DNA from 2 places in the Bacillus sp. SH7-1 genome. Region 1 is predicted to be linked to the other one. Evidence: riboswitches for the same ligand, from Rfam matches in the RefSeq annotation. Region 1 holds a riboswitch; the other holds the start of a gene.
The links. Region 1 has a riboswitch for cyclic di-AMP ahead of DN390_RS20490 (APC family permease). Riboswitches for the same ligand answer to the same signal wherever they lie in the genome.

Region 1 (10,403 bases):
ATTAATATATCTTTTAGGCTCATATGCAATTATGCATAGCGTATACACAAAAAGGATAGCTTCACTTTCGTAAAGCTATCCTTAAAAAACCTTCTTACTTTTTCAAATGATATGGAACTGTCGTAATAACAACATTTCTTTTATAGAGTAAATAAGCACGAATGAGTAAACTAGATTGATTATGAAGAATGTTATGCCAACCTTTTTTCGGAATAAACTGTGGTATAACGACCGTAACTCGGTAATTTGATTCACTCGCTTTATACTGTACTGTATCAATAAACTTTGTTAGTGGCTGAATAATACTTCTATAATGAGAATGTAATGTAACAAGCCTTACTTCAGGTTGCCACTTCTTCCATTTCTCTTCAAATTTCTTTTCCTCTTCTCTGTCAAAAGCAACATATACCGCGATTACTTGATCTGCAGAAAGAGACTTCGCATAGTTCAATGAATTTTCTACTACATGTGTCATACCAGCTACAGGAACGACAATTACATTTCCTTCAATTGGAACAATCCGTTCACAAGTTTTTAAACTTAATTGGTCTCCTACCGCATCGTAATGCTTCTTAATTCGGTGGAACAAGAAGATAATGACCGGTAAGAAAATAAGGATTGACCAAACTTGTGCAAATTTAGTTAAAAAGAACATGCTCATTACGATAAAACTAATAACTGCACCAATTAAATTAACCGTTAATCTCAAAGCCCATCCTTCAGGTTTTTCACGAAGCCATTTTAATACCATTCCAGTTTGAGAAAGTGTAAATGGAATAAATACACCTACTGCATATAACGGAATTAAATGTTCTGTTTGCCCTTGGAAAGCTACAATTAAAATAATCGATGCGATTCCAAGTATAATAATACCGTTTGAGTAACCTAGGCGGTCTCCTCTAATCGTAAACATTCTCGGTATAAACTTATCTTTTGCAAGGTTAACTGCTAATAGCGGAAATGCAGAATATCCTGTGTTAGCAGCGAGGATTAATATTAAAGCTGTTGTACCTTGTATGAAATAGTACATGAAATTACGTCCAAATGTTTGTTCAGCAATTTGAGAAACAACTGTTACTTCTTTACTTGGAGTAATTCCGTAATAATAAGCTAAGAAAACAATCCCTGAAAATAACACTGCAAGTAATGCTCCCATTGCAAGCAATGTTTTCGCTGCATTGTTAGGTGCAGGATCCTTAAAGTTTGGAATTGCGTTAGAGATTGCCTCTACACCTGTTAAAGCCGAACTACCCGATGCAAATGCTCGTAACAGTAAAAACAAACTAATTCCTGCAACCGGCGTTCCAATTGGCGTGTGTAAAGTCGGTGAAACGTGTCCCGTTAAAATATTATATATCCCTACACCAATTAATATAAATAGTGCTAAAACGAATAAATAAACAGGATATGCTAAAACGGAAGCTGATTCCGTTACCCCTCTTAAATTTAAAATAGTAATAAATATAACAAATATAATCGCAATGATTACATTATGTGCATGTAAACTAGGAAAAGCAGATGTTAGCGCATCTGTACCTGCAGACACACTTACCGCAACTGTTAAAATATAATCGACCAATAAAGATCCTCCAGCAATTAAGCCTGGATTCATTCCTAAATTTTCTTTTGATACAACATATGCGCCCCCGCCATGCGGATAAGCAAAAATAATTTGGCGATAAGATAAAATAAGGGCTGTCAATAATACTAATACCCCAACAGCTATCGGAATAGAATACCAATAAGCGATTGCTCCAAGACCTGCTAAAGCAATTAATATTTGCTCTGGACCGTAAGCAACCGATGATAAAGCGTCAGAAGACAAAATTGCTAACGCCTTCGTTTTATTGAGCTTTTGTTCTCCAAGCTCAGTTGATTTTAACGGTCTTCCAATTAAAAATCTTTTAATAGATGAAACCACTGCTGTCCACTCTCCAATAATTTTGTACGAACTTTTCTGCTAGTTACAGCGGATAAACTATTTCTTCAGAAAACAAAAAATGTCTACAAGCCATAACGAAATAGACTTGTAGACATTATATTTTTTGTCGCACAAGCTCCACCTTCCTTCTCAATATAACGCTTACGAGGTTAGCTGTCGGATTCGGGCCTATGAGTAGCCCTACCTTTTTCAAGGATTCACCCCATTGGATTAAGTATTAATCCATAAGAACGGGTCCCCCGCACCATGCGGTTTCAGCGATTTAGAAAATTGAAACTGTGGATTATAATACTCCTTTATTTTCAAAATGTAAACAAAAATTTTGAAAAAGAAAAAATTTAAAATGATTGCGCATAATCCGCCAGTAAATATACATAATGAATACTAAAAAATCGATAAAGGAGACCCATATGTCTAAAGAAAAGAAGCCTATTTTTTCCGATTCCTATTTAGATGCGTTAGCAAATGAGATTAATCAATTATACGGTAAACGTGAACAGGAAATAAATTTGACAGATAGAACGAAAAGAAATAAATAATTTGTCATAAAAAAAGAAAGCAATACACTTATATATTGCTTTCTTTTTTATTTTTTCATACATCCAATTCTATTGCTAATCTGTTTAAGGTCATTTCTTCATACACTTTCAAATTTTGATATACTGCTCCTAATAATGGTGCTTCTATAGAAAATTGTTCTGCTACATCTAGTAAATATCCTTGTAAGTGCTGCCCTTCAATAGACGAACCTTTTTCCATATCCCGCTGCATCGATGACTTCATATCATATGATATTTTATCAATTGTTTTCATATGTTCCTTGGCAATCTCAGCCTTAACTGGTGCCCCAATACATCTCATAATTTGCATGCATTCTTCAAATAAGCTTCGTATAAAATCACGTCCACCTTCGCTTTCACGGATTGGTCCTATTGGTGCACGCATTAATGTTGTCACACCTGACATTACAGTAATAAATAAATATTTATGCCACATATCTTGCGTAATACTTTCACTTAAAACAAAACTAGATTTCGTATCTGCAAATGCTTTAGAAATATGCTTTATTCTCTCTGAATCTTGAGACTTAATTTCTCCATACACAAGTCTGTTGGCAGCGCTAGTTTGTACAATTTCTCCTTGATCGTTTAACGTCGTCTCGATAAAGCATAAACCGCCAATTACTTTTTCCTCGCCGAATTCTTTTTGTAATTGTGATAAATGAGCGATACCATTTAACAATGGAATGATTACAGTATTTTCACCTACAAACGGCTTCAAATCTTGAATTGCCTCGTTTAAGTGGTACGCTTTTGTTGAAAATAAAATGACATCAAATGGAGAAGTTCTATCTTCTTTCGTTATTAATTTCGGTTGGAAGGAAAAATCCCCGTTAACACTGCGAATTACAAGCCCTCTTTCCTCCAATTGTTTTTTCCTTTTACTACGAACAAGAAACGTAACATCTTCTCCCTTTTCAACTAATCGGCCACCAAAAAAACCTCCGACTCCACCAGCTCCTAATACTAAAATCCGCATACTACATCCCCCTTTTCAAAATAAAAATTTATAACTTTTCGTATACATAACATTATACATGTCCCCTGCTAAATAAGCTGAATTTTCATTCTTACTCAAGTATAAAACAGTGGTTATTTTCAAATAAATTTGGGCATGTTGTTTTTATAGCATATACGGAAAGGAAACAATGTAAATGGAGGCAATACAAACAATCGAAGAAAAAGATGTAACAACAGCTATATTTCAATTTATATTCCCGTTTTCTTTTAAAACTGGGTACGAACAAAATATGTTCCCTTTCTTACAAAAAAATGATTTTCGCCCTTTTCGACTCGACCATCTTGAAAATGAAAATACATACTACGGAAAGTTTCAAGTTTCACATCAAAATATGGAAGCATACTATCTTTCATTTACAAATAAAATTCTATTTCCTCATTCAGAGCATCAAAAAGGATTGCAACGTTATTCAAAGGACCTTAACTTAACTGGACATTTAACAACAAACCTTATTTCAATTCCATTCAAGATACACTCTATTGATGTAACACTTTGCCCTTATGAGCTTGGCTTCTTAACAATTCGAACAGAAGTAAATACTGCTCCAAACATGACTTTATCTGAAGCAATCGAATTCGCCGCTCGCTTCCGTGTACTTGAAACTAAAAATGATACAACTGAGACTATTTGTATTGAATGTAACGGAAAAAAGTATTCCCAAGTGGAAAGATTCATTTTTGGTTATTTATTTCATGGCGTAACAGATTTCTTTGAGAAGAAGAGATTAAGAAGCTCTTACTTTCAAACCTTTCCTTTCTTTGAAGACCAAAGAATGTACGTTCAAACTTTATTATCTATAAAAGTAGATATAGAACTAAATGAAGTGGATGTGTATCGCACTTCCAGTCTTTCCGGATTAACAAGTGATGGCAAGGCTTATGTAAGTGCAAATAACCTTCCTTATATTCATAATTATTTAAAGCTGCACGCTTACCAGAGATGGGCACCCAATCGCTATTTCATAATGGAAGAACATATTTTTACATGTATTACAAACGAAGCTGACGATGCAATAGCTAAACTTGCGAGTCAAATGTACGGAGAATTTTATTACGCTTTATTATTAAATCTATTCCATAAAATTGTTTTATTAAAAATGGCAAACGCCTATGCTGAGCTAAATATTGAACAAGATACTAATGAAATAGAGAAATTAATTTATTCAATCAATTCGTTCACTGCTAATTATTTTTCTTTAGAATTAGTATCCCAATCACAAAGTGAAGATATTTTCTTCCGCTTAAGAAAACTTTTTAATATTGAGGTTCTATACTCGAACGCGAAACAAAATCTTGATAGTTTGTTTAAATATCAAGAAAATGTTGCCTCTAAAAAAGATAGCCTTTTATTATTAATTTTAACGCTCTATTCTGTAGTGGGCCAAATGTTAGGATTTACTATGATTGACCTTTTAAGAAACACCGACTCAAACAAAATATCGTCGCCACTTGAATTTTTCGCACTTTTAATAGCAATTAGCGGCATCGTCATTTCACTTATTTTAGGTGCGCAAGGGTTATATCAATGGGGTGTACAGCATAGAAGAAGAAAAGCATGGGTAAAACAAACAGTGTTGTCTGCTGTGAGAGAGAAAGATGATACGAAGTAAAGAAGGTTGTTTTTACATTGAAATACGTGGTGCGCTACAGTAAATGAAATTTTTATCAGCGATTTTTCGGATATATCGGCGCATCTCGAAATATATCGGCGATTTTTTAAATATATCAGCGCAACTCAAAATATATCGGCGATTTTCCAGATATATCGACTTGCCGACAGAAACCGACCAAAAGCTGAACCGGACAATATAAAAAGAGTACTCCAACATAAAGTTTGGAGTACCCTTTTTTATTACACGAATTCCACTTACTTCCCTGCTTCGATCTTCTCTAACGCAGCAGCTACTTGTTCTTCAGTTAATTCATGTTGTATTACGTAGCGGTTACGTGGGCTTACACGGCATTCATGAGAACATGCACGTAAATACTTCGCTTCGTTTTCTTCAGAACATAAAATTTTCTTGTTACATTCTGGATTTGAACAGTTTACATAGCGCTCACAAGGTTCACCTGTAAAGTGGTCTTTACCAACAATAACATGTTCTTTTTGGTTTACTGGTACAGCGATACGCTCATCGAACACGTAACATTGTCCATCCCAAAGCTCACCTTGTACTTCTGGGTCTTTTCCGTATGTTACAATTCCGCCATGAAGCTGACTTACATCTTCATATCCTTCTCGAACTAACCAACCAGAAAACTTCTCACAACGAATTCCACCTGTACAGTACGTTAAAATCTTTTTACCTTCAAGTGTTTCTTTATTTTCTCTAATCCAGTCTGGTAATTCACGGAATGATTCAATATCCGGTTTAATCGCACCTTTAAAGTGTCCTAAATCAAACTCATAATCATTTCGTGCATCAATGATAACTGTATCTTCTTGTTTCATTGCTTCATAAAAATCTTTTGGCTCTAAATACTTCCCAGTTATTTCGTGTGGATTAATGTCATCTTCTAGACGAAGTGTAACTAACTCTGGACGAGGACGTACGTGCATTTTCTTGAATGCGTGCCCTTCTTCTTCATCTATTTTAAATACGATACCGTCAAAACGTGGATCGTTGTTCATTGCTTCCATGTATTTCTCTGTTTGTTCTACAGTACCAGAACAAGTTCCGTTAATACCTTCTTTAGCTACAAGGATTCTTCCTTTTAACTCAAGTGAATTACAAAATTCTAAATGCTCTGCCGCAAATTCTTCTGGGTTTTCAATTGTTGTGTACATGTAATATAGTAATACTCTATATGGTTTTGTAGTTGCCAATGTATTTCTACCACCTATCTAAATTTTAAAATCATGTATAAGTTAACGTTCATATCAAAACATATATAATAAGAAAATGAATCCATTTTCTTCTCTTTATACTATTTTCTATAAGTTAACAAAAATAAAAAACAAGATTACACACCAAAATACTGTGGTTATGTTGTAATCCCAATATATTATATATCATACAAATGCAATTCCATCAATTAATATGCTGTATTATCGACTTTATGTTCACATAAATTTCAAAATTAGTCCTTTAATTCATTATGTTTCCCCACGTCATCATGCCATAAACTCCCAATTTTTTATAACATCACACCATTCATTGTATAAAGACATATAATTTGCACTAAGGAAACATTTATGTTCAAATAAAAATATCACCTAGTACATTTAAATGTATTGAAATAAACAATAAGAATACTTACAATAATTTCATCAAGTTAACATTTTAAAGGGGAAAACTACTATGAATAAAGATATATCAAAAGATGAACAAGTCCCTTCTCAAAGTACAACTGTTCAATCCGCACATTTAGCATTAAGCGGACAAACGAAAGGCTTAAAAAGACTATTACCATTCTTAGGTCCTGCTTTTATCGCTTCCGTCGCTTATATTGATCCTGGCAATTTCGCGACAAATATTGCCGCTGGATCACAATATGGATATTTATTACTCTGGGTAATTCTTGCTTCTAATTTAATGGCTGTATTAATCCAAACTTTATCCGCTAAATTAGGAATTGCTACAGGTAGAAACCTTCCTGAAATCGCTCGAGAAAACTTCCCAAAACCTGTTTCCATCGGTTTATGGATTCAAGGGGAGCTCGTTATTATGGCGACAGATTTAGCTGAATTTATTGGAGCGGCACTCGGATTGTACTTATTATTCGGGATTCCAATGTTACCAGCCGCTTTAATAACAGCTGCCGGATCATTTATTATTCTTGAATTTCAACGCAGAGGTTTCCGTCCATTAGAAGCTATTATAACAGGGATGATTTTTATCGTTGTTATCGCTTTTGGTGTACAAGTTTTCTACGCAAAACCGGAATTAAGCCCTTTACTTTCAGGGCTATTTATTCCAAAATTCCAAGGCGTGGATAGTATCTTATTAGCAGCTGGTATTTTAGGCGCGACAGTTATGCCACATGCAATATATTTACATTCCGCTTTAACGCAGCGCCGAGTAGTCGGAACAAATGATGAACAAAAGAAAAAGATTTTCCGCTTTGAGTTTATTGATATCATTATCGCAATGGTTATCGCTGGAGCAATTAATGCAAGCATGTTAATTGTTGCTGCTGCACTATTCTTTAAAAACGGCTTGCATGTTGAAGATCTTGATGTTGCTTTTAATCAATTTAGCAACTTAGTCGGTCCTGCATCCGCTGCTTTATTTGGAATCGGACTTTTATCAGCAGGTTTATCTAGCTCCTCAGTCGGTACAATGTCTGGTGACATTATCATGCAAGGATTCATTCGAATGCATATTCCGTTATACTTACGCCGATTTATTACAATGATTCCACCATTAGTTATTATCGCTTTAGGTGTAAATCCAACTTACGCTCTAGTCATGAGCCAAGTCGTCTTATCATTCGGTATTGCTTTTGCATTAGTACCACTTATTATGTTTACAAGTAGTAAAAAAATTATGGGTGTACTCGTTAATCACCGCATAACTACCTTTATCGCTTGGATCATTGCTGTACTTGTTATCATTTTAAATATTTTCTTACTGTATCAAACATTTGTAGGGTAATGAGAAAAGGTATTCCAAAAACTGGAATACCTTTTCTTAATGAAGTAAATCTCTTCTAATTACCTCTTATATATGTGCCTCTTTCCGGCATTATCGCACCTTTTTCAGTTTGAAAGTACAGTGGCAGTCCTTCCGCTAAAAACATACTTACCTTTGATGGATCCTTCCTTTGATGATGAATATGTAAATGGGGCTCACTTGAACTTCCTGAGTTACCGACTTGAGCAAGAATCTCTCCTTCATTTACACGTTGTCCTTCCCTCACTTTAATTGACCCTTGCTTTAAATGGGCAAGAATCAAAAATGTGCCTGTTTCATCTAGTCGTAAATAAATATGATTTCCGGCCATTGACTGAAAACCCTCCGATCCCGGAACTAAATCTTTTTCATCATTATTAATTGATACAACTGTTCCAGAAACTGGTGCCAGTACATCTGTACCGTATATCCCATACTCCTCTAACTTACTACTTTTCACTTCAGCAGGCGGGATAAGAATATCATATGCCCATCGTTCATTCGGTTTTATAACATGATAGTTCGTTTCTAACCGATCACCACCCCAGCCTACTAGTGCTCGTTCATTCAAAGGAAAGCGAACGACTACTTTAGGAGTCATAGACTGTACATCTGCTGGGTAAGCAAGTCCGCCTATGTTAGCGAACCATCCTAAGGGCCAAGCCCCTATTATAGAGAAAAGAACTATGAAGAGTAGTGTTCTATCTATTCGCTTTCTGAAAATGCCTTTCCACACAAATAGTAATACTGACGCTATCAAAATAAAGATTGATACTAAGCTAAACGCTTGTATACTCCACCAAAAAACGACTGATATAACACCATCCATTAAATAAACTACACTCCAACTTGTAATTAAAAAAACTACTAAAATTACTAATACGTATTTCTTCCACATGTTGTATCCCTACTCTCCTATCTTTGTTCTACATGATACGATGTGAAAATTACGACATATAAAAGAAATACTTACGACTTTCTTACAATTCTTTATAATGTGGTAAAACGATGGTGAAAACAGTTTCTTTCTCGTTACTGCGCACAGTGATATCCCCTTTATGAAGCTCTGCTATACTTTTCGCAATTGCAAGCCCCATTCCTTTTCCACCCGTATAAGAGCTACGTGATTTTTCACCACGATAAAACTTCTCAAAAACGTAAGGAAGGTTCTTATTCGGAATACATTGTCCCAAATTTTTAATTTCTATTTCAACACTCATATCTCTTTTAGAAACTTGAATAAAAATCTCCTTTCCATCTTTCCCGTACATAATACTATTACTAATTACATTTTCGAATAACCTCACCATAAGCGCTACATCCATTTCCACATGTAACTCCTTATCACCTTTAATACAAAAGCTCATATCGGCATCATCTAGTTGTGGTACAAAATCAATCATGATTTGTTCAATGAACGCTTTCATATGTACTACACTCTTATGTAATTCGATCTCTCTATAATTTATTTGACAGTATTCTAATAAATCATCTACTTGATTTTTTAATTCATAACTTTTTCGCTTTAATATACTTACATATTGCTCGCATTCTTCTATATTTGAATGAAGTCTATTGCCTAATAGATCCGCGTAACCGATTAGAGATGTTACAGGCGTTCGTAAATCATGTGAAATATTACTAATCATTTCATTTTTCATTTCCTGTGATTTTTTTTCATTCTCGATAGCCTCTTTTAAACTTTTCGCCATTCTATTAACATTCGTCGCTAATTCACCAATCTCGTCATTTTTTGAAATAGGTATATGGATTTCCAAATTGCCATTACTTATTTCCTTCACGTTCTTATTAATTTCAGATAATCTATTCATCATTGTTTTTGTCATAAATGCAAAGTATGTCGTAGTAAAAATCAAAAAAACTATAAAATATAAAAATGAATATTTTTCTTCTAATGAATTAGCACGACTATATATATTTCCAATTAACATTTGAAACGCTATTATACTTACAATTGCTAACAAGATGCTACATATAAATGCGATAAAAAACTTAACTCTAATGCCTTGTAATGATTTAATCTTCAATTTTATATCCTACTCCCCAAACATTTTGAATAAACTCCGGTTCTTTTGGATTCTCTTCAATTTTATTTCTTAATCTTGCAATATGAACCATTACTGTATTATTACTTTCATATGCCCTTTCTTTCCAAACACTCTCATATATTTCTTCAATAGTAAACACACGATTCTTTGCAGCTGCCATTAAGTACAAAATATCATATTCAGTTTTCGTAAGATT
Region 2 (10,403 bases), on a different contig from region 1:
GCCATGATGGATACATCACTTCATCGATCTGATTAGTATAGGGGAATATCAATCTATATTTGAGTTCTTTTATGCTAAGGAGGATGAGGTACATGGAACTAACACTTATTTGTGTTGGAGAAGAAAGCAAGGTAAATAGTTTAAGAGATTTAGTAGCATTTCAACATGAGTTAATTATTTTTACAGCAAATGAAGAGATAGCGGCTGAAGTTAGGGATTGTGGATTTGATTGGACGTATAGTTGTAGCAAGGAGCAGGATTTTACTAGTATTTGTGAGTGTGTTAAGAAGGTGATTTTACTAGGGGATGAGCTTCAAATCGTTAGCTTCTTCACAGAACACATCCGCTTTTCTTTTCAAGCACCTATTACTGTTGTTACAAGGAATAAACGATATCCAGCAAGGCTCTATGAAACAATTGGAGCTACATTTGTCGTGTTTACGAATTGTGATAATATTTCTTTTTTATTTTTTGAATAGGGCGGAGGAAAAGAAGATGAAGGTGTTGTTACTAGGAGATATAGCAAATCGTTGGGCGGTATCAGTAGATCGAGTTCAAGAATTGGTGGTGCTCGATCCTATTTTTCCAAGGCCCTATATCATATTGCCGTCAAAAGACGCTTTATATTTAAAAACAGATGTTATCGAATATGAGCAGTTACATGCAGAATTGTCACAAGTTTATATTCGCGGGAGAAATTTACGTGCTTTTTTACGAGGAGAATAAATAGTGTATGAAAAAAGAGCGAATGCGAGGTGCAACAAGCTATGCACTTCATGTCATTCGCTCTTTTTATTTCGTATTTAAAAGGTTATTTCTGTGAAAAAGAAAGAAAAGACGAGAAAACAGGTGAAAGAATATTAATAACACTCAATGTAAGCGTTTAAATAGATGGATATTTTCTTATTTTCAGTAATTTTCCTCTTTACAAGTTAAATATAGAGGAGTATATTTACTCTCATAAATCATTCATAAAATTTCCAAAAAAACCTAAAATCGCTGAGTTCCAGAAATGGAGCGGGGGAACCAATTTTGTGCATCGTCACTTGGGGTGAATCTTTCAGTTTTGAAAGTAGGGCTACTCTTTAGGCCCGAATCCGACAGCTAACCTCGTAAGCGTTTAGAGAGGAGGTTTACTTTGTGTTGTTCATTTCGAACACTAAGTAGAGCTTAGTGTTCTTTTTTTGATAATCTGATGGTAAATTTTTACAGTAGGGAGAGGGATAGCTATGTTAGATGTTGTAATGATCGGAATTTTTGTTGTGTTAGTCGCATCGATGGCAAGTCTTGCAAGTTGGTCAGATAAAGTTGTGAAAGAAGGGAAGCAATCATGACGATTGCCTTATCGGTTATTGTTGCAGTAATTACGGTGTACTTAGTGTATGCATTATTAAATCCGGAAAAGTTTTAATTAGGGGGAGTCATTCATTATGATCTGGGTCGCAGTTGTTATTACAATGCTATTGTTTATTCTTGTGGCAAAGCCAACGGGAATTTATTTAGAGAAAGCCTTTCAAGGTAGCAAAAAGCTAGATCAAGTATTCGGGCCTTTTGAAAAACTTATTTTTAAAATTACGGGTGTAAAAGAATACAATCAAACGTGGAAACAGTACGCACTATCATTAGTTTTATTAAATGGATTTATGATTGTTGTCGTATATTTCATTTTCAGACTACAAGGAGTATTGCCATTAAATCCAGCACACATTGAAGGAATGGAGCCCACACTCGCTTTTAATACAGCAATTAGTTTTATGGCTGATACAAATTTACAGCATTATAGCGGTGAAAATGGTTTATCGTATTTATCACAATTAATTGGGATTACATTTTTAATGTTTGCAGCACCGGCAACGACATTAGCACTCGTTATGGCATTTATAAGAGGGCTCGCTGGAAAAGAACTCGGTAACTTTTTCGTTGATTTTACAAGAGCGTTAACGAGAGTATTTCTTCCTATCGCATTTATTGCGGCGCTAGTCTTTGTCGCACTTGGTGTACCACAAACGTTAGACGGTGCAGTTACAGCACAAACAATCGATGGGGCAAAGCAAAATATATTACGCGGGCCAGTTGCATCATTTGTTTCCATTAAGGAACTTGGAAATAACGGCGGTGGATTTTTCGGAGCAAACTCTACGCACCCTTTTGAAAATCCAGGGCAAATGAGTAATATTTTGCAAATGATGCTTATGATGTTATTGCCAACAGCACTACCATTCACGTACGGACGAATGGTAGGAAATAAAAAACAAGGACGTATTCTTTTCGTTTCACTATTCATGGTGTTTTTACTAGGGTTTATAACGATTACGACATCTGAACTAAACGGGAATCCGGCATTAAATGGAATGGGTATTGAACATATACAAGGAAGTACAGAAGGAAAAGAAGTAAGGTTCGGAACAGTATTTTCTTCCCTTTATGCGACTGTAACGACAGCTGCTGAAACAGGGGCTGTTAATACGATGCATGATACGTTAACACCAATTGGTGGATTAGTTCCACTTGTAAATATGATGTTAAATACAGTATATGGCGGCGTTGGAGCAGGTTTTGTGAACATTATTATGTATGCGATTATCGCAGTCTTTATATCTGGATTGATGGTTGGACGGACACCAGAATTTTTAGGTAAGAAAATTGAAGGTAAGGAAATGAAATTAATTGCGGTAACGATACTATTTCATCCACTGCTTATTTTAGGATTTTCAGCATTAGCACTTTCAACAAGTTTAGGAACGGATGCTATTTCTCATTCCGGTTTCCACGGTTTGACGCAAGTGGTATATGAATATACATCGTCAGCTGCGAATAACGGATCTGGATTTGAAGGATTAGCGGATAATACACCGTTTTGGAATATTACAACTGGTTTAGTTATGTTTTTAGGTCGCTATTTCAGTTTAATTACAATGCTAGCTGTGGCAGCTTCATTGAAAGAAAAGACGGTTGTACCAGAAACAGTCGGAACGTTCCGTACGGATAATAGTTTATTTGGCGGCATTTTCATCGGAACAATTGTAATTGTCGGTGCATTAACATTCTTCCCGATGTTAGTACTTGGTCCAATTGCAGAATTTCTTACATTGAAGTAATGGAGGGTAAATGATGAGACCGGTAGTAGTAAAAGAAAAAAGAGTAAATGAATCACAAATACATGCTGTAGAAGATGAGGTTAGACAAGCGAAAACGATGGATCGTGATATCGTGACACATGCGATGAAACAATCCTTTGCGAAATTGAGTCCGAAAGTCATGATAAAGAATCCAATTATGTTTGTTGTGGAAATTGGATTTATCATTACGTTCATTTTATCGTTTCTTCCAAGTAGTTCCAGTAGTGTACCAGGATGGTTTAATATAACAGTTTCTCTCATTCTATTATTTACAGTTTTATTTGCTAACTTTGCAGAAGCGTTAGCGGAAGGGCGGGGGAAAGCGCAAGCCGATTCTTTAAAACAGTCGAAGAAAGATGTGTTTGCAAATGTTGTAAAAGAAAATGGAGACATCGCTCAAGTTTCAGCAACCGATCTTAGAAAAGGTGACGTTGTTATTGTAAAACAAGGAGAAATGATTCCAAGTGATGGGGAAGTCATAAAAGGATTAGCATCTGTTGATGAATCTGCGATTACAGGGGAATCAGCTCCTGTAATAAAAGAAGCGGGCGGTGATTTTTGTTCCGTGACAGGTGGAACGATGGTTGTAAGTGACGAGATTACGATTGTCATTACGAGTAATCCTGGTGAATCATTTATTGATAAAATGATTTCGTTAGTAGAAGGGGCTGCGCGTCAAAAAACGCCGAATGAGATTGCTTTAAATACAGTATTAACGAGTTTAACGCTTATTTTCTTAATCGTTGTTGTGACGCTGCCGATTTTTACAAATTATTTAGGATTTCAAATTGATACAGCTGTACTTGTAGCGTTGTTAGTTTGTTTAATTCCAACGACAATTGGTGGATTATTATCAGCGATTGGTATTGCCGGGATGGACCGCGTGACAAAGTTTAATGTGTTAGCAATGTCGGGTAAAGCAGTAGAAGCTGCGGGCGATATTAATACAATTATTTTAGATAAAACGGGTACGATTACTTTCGGGAACCGAATGGCTCATACATTATTACCTGTAGGAAATGAAACGATTGAGCAAGTTGGAAAGTGGGCTGCAATTGGCTCAGTTTTAGATGAAACACCAGAAGGTCGATCGGTTATTGAATATGTAAAAACGAAATCGATATCATATAATCGAGAAATTGCAGAACAAGGTGAGTTTGTTCCGTTTAAAGCAGAAACGAGAATGAGTGGTGTTGATTTACAGGACGGAACGAAAGTGAGAAAAGGTGCTGTAGGTAGCGTAATTGAATGGGTTCAGTCACAAGGTGGAACGATTCCGAAAGATGTAAATCAAAAAGCAGATTTCATTTCAAAAGAGGGCGGAACACCACTTGTAGTTGCAGTGGATAATCGTATTTACGGTTTAATTTATTTAAAGGATACAGTAAAACCTGGTATGCGTGAACGTTTTGAACAATTACGCCAAATGGGGATTAAAACGGTTATGTGTACAGGGGATAACCCATTAACAGCAGCAACAATTGCAAAAGAAGCTGGAGTAGATGAATTTGTTGCTGAGTGCAAACCAGAAGATAAAATTGCGGTTATTAAAGCAGAGCAAGATAAAGGAAAACTCGTAGCGATGACAGGTGATGGTACAAATGATGCGCCGGCATTAGCGCAGGCTGACGTTGGATTAGCGATGAATAGTGGTACAACAGCTGCGAAAGAAGCAGCGAATATGATTGATTTAGATTCGAATCCAACGAAGATTATTGAGGTAGTAGGAATCGGTAAGCAATTGTTAATGACACGCGGTGCTTTAACGACGTTTAGTATTGCAAACGATATTGCAAAATATTTTGCAATCATTCCAGCGATGTTTACACTTGCGATTCCGCAAATGGAAGCATTAAACATTATGAAACTAACATCACCACTGTCAGCGATTTTATCAGCATTAATATTTAATGCAGTTATTATTCCATTACTCATTCCATTGGCGATGAAAGGTATCGCATATAAACCGATGAGTTCGAATGCACTACTTGGCCGAAACCTACTTATTTATGGGCTTGGCGGAGTGATTGTACCGTTCATTGGAATTAAAGTAATTGATATGATTGTCGGCTTGTTTATATAAGGAAGAGGGGAAAGAGATGGCGAAGAAACAAAGTATACTATCACCAATCATCCGTATTACTTTTACATTTTTAGTGTTGTGCGGACTTGTATATCCGCTTATTGTTACTGGTATTGCACAAGCAGTAATGAAGGATAATGCGGATGGAAGTCTAATATATAATGATAAAAATGAAGTGATTGGTTCTAAATTAATCGGTCAAAATTTCACAGATCCACGTTATTTTCATGGGCGCGTTTCTAGTATTGAATATAAAGCAGAAGCATCTGGTTCAAATAACTATGCACCGTCTAATCCAGATTTAGAGAAACGAGTAGAGAAAAGTATTGAAGAGTGGAAGAAACAAAACCGGGCCGTACCAGTTAAAGAAGTGCCAATCGATTTAGTGACGAATTCAGGTTCAGGGCTTGATCCTGACATTAGTCCGAAGGCAGCTTCCGTGCAGGTAGAGCGCATCTCTAAAATAACGAATATTCCGAAAGAAATGCTAAATCAATTGATTAAAGATCAAACGGAAGGCGCGGCACTTGGTTTATTTGGAGAAGATCGCGTGAACGTCTTAAAGTTAAATTTAGAATTACAGAAACTAATGAAATAGTAACAGTGCTACCTCAATCTAACGGATTGAGGTAGCGTTGTTTCAAAAGAAAGGTTGTGAATGTTTTGTATGCAGATGACTATAAACCAACTTTTCAAAGGCGAACACCAGAAGAGTATTTAGAATATATTCGTCAGCAAAATCGCGGGAAGTTAAAGCTGTACGTGGGGGCTGCTCCAGGAGTAGGGAAAAGTTATAAAATGCTACTTGATGCTAGAGAGATGAAAAAGGACGGTATGGATATTGTAATTGGTTTAATTGAAACGCACGGGAGAAAAGAGACGGAAGACGCAATTACTAATTTAGAAAAAGTTCCTTTAAAAGAAATAGAGTATAAAGGAAAAGTATTTTATGAACTTGATGTGGAAGGAATTATAAAACGTGCACCGCAAGTCGTTGTTGTGGATGAACTCGCGCATAGTAATATTCCTGGATCTAAAAATAAGAAACGTTATATGGATGTACAGGAATTGCTAGATGGAGGTATATCCGTATTATCAGCGTTTAATATTCAACATTTAGAAAGTGTTCATGACATTGTAGCTCAAATTACGAATGTTAAAGTGCGAGAACGTATTCCGGATTTTATTTTGCAAAAAGCAAATGAAATTCAGCTCGTTGATGCAACACCGGAAGTATTAAGGAAGAGATTAATAGATGGAAAGATATATAAGGAAGAAAAAATTCAACAAAGCTTACAAAATTTCTTTACGCTCAATAATTTAGGGGCACTAAGAGAATTGTCACTTCGTGAAGTTGCCGATGATATGGACGAGAAAATTAGCCAAACAGTAATAGAACCGATTGGCGTAAAAGAAAAAATTCTTGTTTGTGTACAATACAGCTCAACAGCGGAGAAATTAATAAGACGAGGATGGCGCATGGCTGATCGGTTAAACGCTGAATTGTATGTATTAAATGTTGAAAGAGAAAATATAGACTCTCTTTCAGCAGGTAAAAAACAAACAATTGAAGAGTGGAAGTCGCTCACGAATCAATTTGATGCAAGTTTTGTGTTAGAAGAGGCGAAAGGGAGAAAGCCAGCAGATGTTATTATTGAAGTTGCGAAAAGATTACAAGTAACGCAAATTTTATTGGGGCAATCGGCAAGAACAAGGTGGGAAGAAATAAGAAAAGGCTCGATTGTAAATGAGATTATGAGACAAACGAAGCATATTGATATTCATATTGTTGCGGATCAACGAGCGTAAAATAGAGACCATCTGTAGGTCTCTATTTTACTTTTTGTGTGGCGGGGAAGCGTAGCATTTTCATCGCATATAAGATTATGATTAGAAACATAATTGCACCTAGGAAGAAAATCCAAAAGTAGTTTTGATTAAATAAAAGAAATCCACCTACAAGTGGTCCTGTGCTCATACCGAGATAGCGGATGAAGTTGTACATACCGATAGCAGTTGCACGTTCTTGTATGAATTCTTCCGTTAATAAAGTAGTGTGAGTTGGCATAGACAGTCCCATACTAAAACCGTATAAAGAGGTAACGATAATGATGAATGGAATGTTGATGCTATATGTGAAAGAGAATAAAGTGACACATATAATATTGAAGAAACTAGTAATGAATAAAGTTTGCTTTGTTGTGAGGCGCTTTTGCAAAAACTTGTAGCAATAACTTCCTAACATAATAGAAAGGGACATCGGTACAAACATAAGGCCAATTTCACTTGCAGTTAAATGAAATGAATTTGTTAAAATACTCGGTAAAAAAACGAGAAAGCAAAAGTAAATACAAAATTGAATAAAGCCAATAAGAGTAATAGAAAATCCAGTAGTATTTTTTAAGATACGCCAGTAATTCTTTTTTGCTTGCGGTTGCTTAATTACAGTTGGTTTTGTTTCTGGAAGTAGTGAGATATTTATAATTAATAAGAGAATGCCAAGCGTAGATAAAAACAGAAATACGGATAAGTGACCATTTATACTGCCGAGATAACCACCAATGAGGGGACCAATCGCAGGTGCGAGAGCAAGTAACATTTGATAAAGGCTCATTGCTTCTCCGCGTTCTTTTCCTTCAAATAAATCGCCGATAATCGTTGCTGCGACTACAGGTATAGCCGCTATTCCTATAGCTTGAACAGTTCTAAAGAATAGAAATAAATAAATGTTCGCTGAAAAAGCACATCCAATTGAACCAATTGTACTAATGATTAAACTAGGAATAAGGACAGACTTTCTTCCTTTTGTATCAATTAAAGGCCCATATACGAGCTGCATAATTGCAAGAACGAGTGTGAAAAGTGAAACTGTTACATTTACAAGATAAAAAGAAGTATGAAAAGAACCTTGAATCATGGGCAAGATAGGTGTGTAAATATTTTGAGCGAAGGAACCGAGTAAGGCGCTAATACAGATAACATATAAAATGAAATTTAGTTTGGATTTTTTCATCGTGTTAACCTCCTTTTTGATTTAGTTTCCTTGGAAACTAAATTTATTTTAACATGTTTTTCTCACTTGTAAATATGAAAAAATGATTTTAAAATGGTATATAGTTAAATTGTTTCTTTGGAAACTTAGGGGGCGAACGGATTGGATTATGCAACGAAACAAATGGAAATACTTTCGGACATTCGTACACTTTTGCATAAAAAAGAAGAACATTTGAAAGGACAAAATGAGAAGTTTCTTCGTGAGACAGGTGTAAGTGGTATGTCTTTATCTGAGTTACATGTAATCGAGTGTATCGGGAAAAATGGTCTGATGAATGTAACGGCAATTACGATAGAAATGGGAATGACGAAGGGCGCAATCTCTAAAATTTGTACAAAGTTGTTTCAAAAGCAATTCGTTGAGAAGATACAAATGTTAGATAATCAAAAAGAAATTTTTTTCCGCTTAACGGAAAGCGGAAATGAAATATATAAAGCTCATGATAAATTGCATAAACAAGCTGAAGAAAAGTGGCTGTTACTTTTAGATGGATATACGAAAGAAGAGCAAGACTTTATTCAAAGGTTTATAAAGGATGTCTCCGATCATTTGGAAATATAATTGGAAGAAAAAACTCCTTCATTTCAAGCCGTTTGAATATAATTTCTAAAAGAACTCATATATAATAGAAAAAGATACTTAACATAGTGAATAGTTAAAGAGTCAATATATAAAGAGGAGAGAATAACATGCTTGAAAATACGGGGTTAGTATTAGAAGGCGGCGGGATGCGTGGTGTATATACGGGCGGGATACTAGAATACTTTATGGAACAAGATTTATATTTTCCATATGTAATCGGTGTATCAGCTGGTGCTTGTCATGCAGCGTCGTATCTTTCCAGACAAAGAAATAGAAATAAAACGGTCAATATTGACTATGTATCACATCCAAAGTATTTATCGTATAAAAACTTATGGAGAAAACGTCAGTTATTTGATATGGATTTCATTTTTCATGAAATACCAGAAAAGCATGTGCCGTTTGATTTTGAAACATACTTTAATAGTCCCGAACGCTTTCTTGTAGGAACAACGGATTGTGAAACAGGACAGTCTGTTTATTTTGAAAAAGAGGGAACGAATGATGATGCGCTAAATTTATTACAAGCGTCTAGCTCATTACCTTTCATTGCACCAGTAGTAAATTACCGTGGTAAGCAATTATTAGATGGCGGGATTTCTGATCCAATTCCAGTTCGAAAAGCACAGGAGGATGGATTTAAAAAATCAGTCGTTATTTTGACGAGAAATCATGGTTATGCAAAAAAGAAATCAAAATTTGGCTGGGTTGCAGCGAAAGCTTATAAAAAATATCCGAACCTTGTTAACACAATGCTAAATCGTTATGAAGTGTATAATGAAACACTTCACTACATTGAAAAAGAAGAGCAAGCGGGTAATTTATTTGTTATTCGTCCAGAAGTGCCGCTTCAAGTAGATCGTATGGAAAAAGATGCGATAAAACTACAAAGTTTATATGAGCAAGGTTATGAAGATGCAAAGAGACAATTTGCAGATTTACAGGCGTTCTTGCAAAAATAAGTATTAGGCTGCAGAGAAGAAATTCTATGCAGCCTTTTTTATTATTGGTTTCAATGCCGAATGTTGGTTATACACGTTTTTAGGTTATGGTATAATATGGATAAAAGTATGTGGAGAGGTGATACATATGGAAAATGTATATAAAGGACTTAGACATACTGGATTTATCATGATGCTTATTTTTGGTGGTGTATTTTTACTTCGCTGGTTTATTCATGATGAAATGTTATTAGATCAATTTATTGGTTTTAGTGTGGGCATAGTAATGGTTATTTCATCAGTTTTCATTCAAAAGTGCAGTAAAGAATTACAGGTAGAATAGAAATATTAAAAGGTTATAAGCTTCTTCATATTTTGGCGGGAGCGTTATAGTTTGAATGATTGTTGTAAAAGAAAAGTAGAGCATCGAATTTCGATGCTCTACTTTTTTAATGTGGTAAGAAAATCAATTGATAAGCAAACAAAATTCCAAATACATATACAAGTGGGTGAACAGAACGAAATTTACCTTTTGCCACTTTCATAAGTGGGTATGAAATAAATCCAAGTGCAATACCTGTTGAGATACTTGATGTAAGTGGCATGCTTAAGATTACTAAAAA

Region 2: linked by a shared signal. The riboswitch ahead of DN390_RS06175 (SipW-dependent-type signal peptide-containing protein) and the one ahead of DN390_RS20490 (APC family permease) in region 1 are both predicted to bind cyclic di-AMP.

Annotation. Positions count from the first base shown of each region.
Region 1 covers NZ_QNUD01000026.1:68,712-79,114, forward strand. Annotated here, with positions in the region: gene DN390_RS20490 (APC family permease) at 95-1,921, opposite strand; cyclic di-AMP (ydaO/yuaA leader) riboswitch at 2,066-2,212, opposite strand; gene DN390_RS31245 (hypothetical protein) at 2,353-2,481, shown strand; gene panE (2-dehydropantoate 2-reductase) at 2,537-3,481, opposite strand; gene DN390_RS20500 (hypothetical protein) at 3,657-5,132, shown strand; gene trhO (oxygen-dependent tRNA uridine(34) hydroxylase TrhO) at 5,390-6,349, opposite strand; gene DN390_RS20510 (Nramp family divalent metal transporter) at 6,825-8,120, shown strand; gene DN390_RS20515 (M23 family metallopeptidase) at 8,176-9,036, opposite strand; gene DN390_RS20520 (sensor histidine kinase) at 9,119-10,186, opposite strand; gene DN390_RS20525 (response regulator transcription factor) at 10,176-10,403, opposite strand, start outside.
Region 2 covers NZ_QNUD01000006.1:105,909-116,311, reverse strand. Annotated here, with positions in the region: gene DN390_RS06185 (hypothetical protein) at 93-479, shown strand; gene DN390_RS06180 (hypothetical protein) at 496-726, shown strand; cyclic di-AMP (ydaO/yuaA leader) riboswitch at 988-1,133, shown strand; gene DN390_RS06175 (SipW-dependent-type signal peptide-containing protein) at 1,230-1,334, shown strand; gene kdpF (K(+)-transporting ATPase subunit F) at 1,331-1,411, shown strand; gene kdpA (potassium-transporting ATPase subunit KdpA) at 1,431-3,098, shown strand; gene kdpB (potassium-transporting ATPase subunit KdpB) at 3,112-5,202, shown strand; gene kdpC (K(+)-transporting ATPase subunit C) at 5,219-5,800, shown strand; gene kdpDN (KdpD-like non-kinase potassium sensor) at 5,857-7,011, shown strand; gene DN390_RS06145 (MFS transporter) at 7,034-8,215, opposite strand; gene DN390_RS06140 (MarR family transcriptional regulator) at 8,357-8,818, shown strand; gene DN390_RS06135 (patatin-like phospholipase family protein) at 8,947-9,801, shown strand; gene DN390_RS06130 (hypothetical protein) at 9,929-10,123, shown strand; gene DN390_RS06125 (NCS2 family permease) at 10,230-10,403, opposite strand, start outside.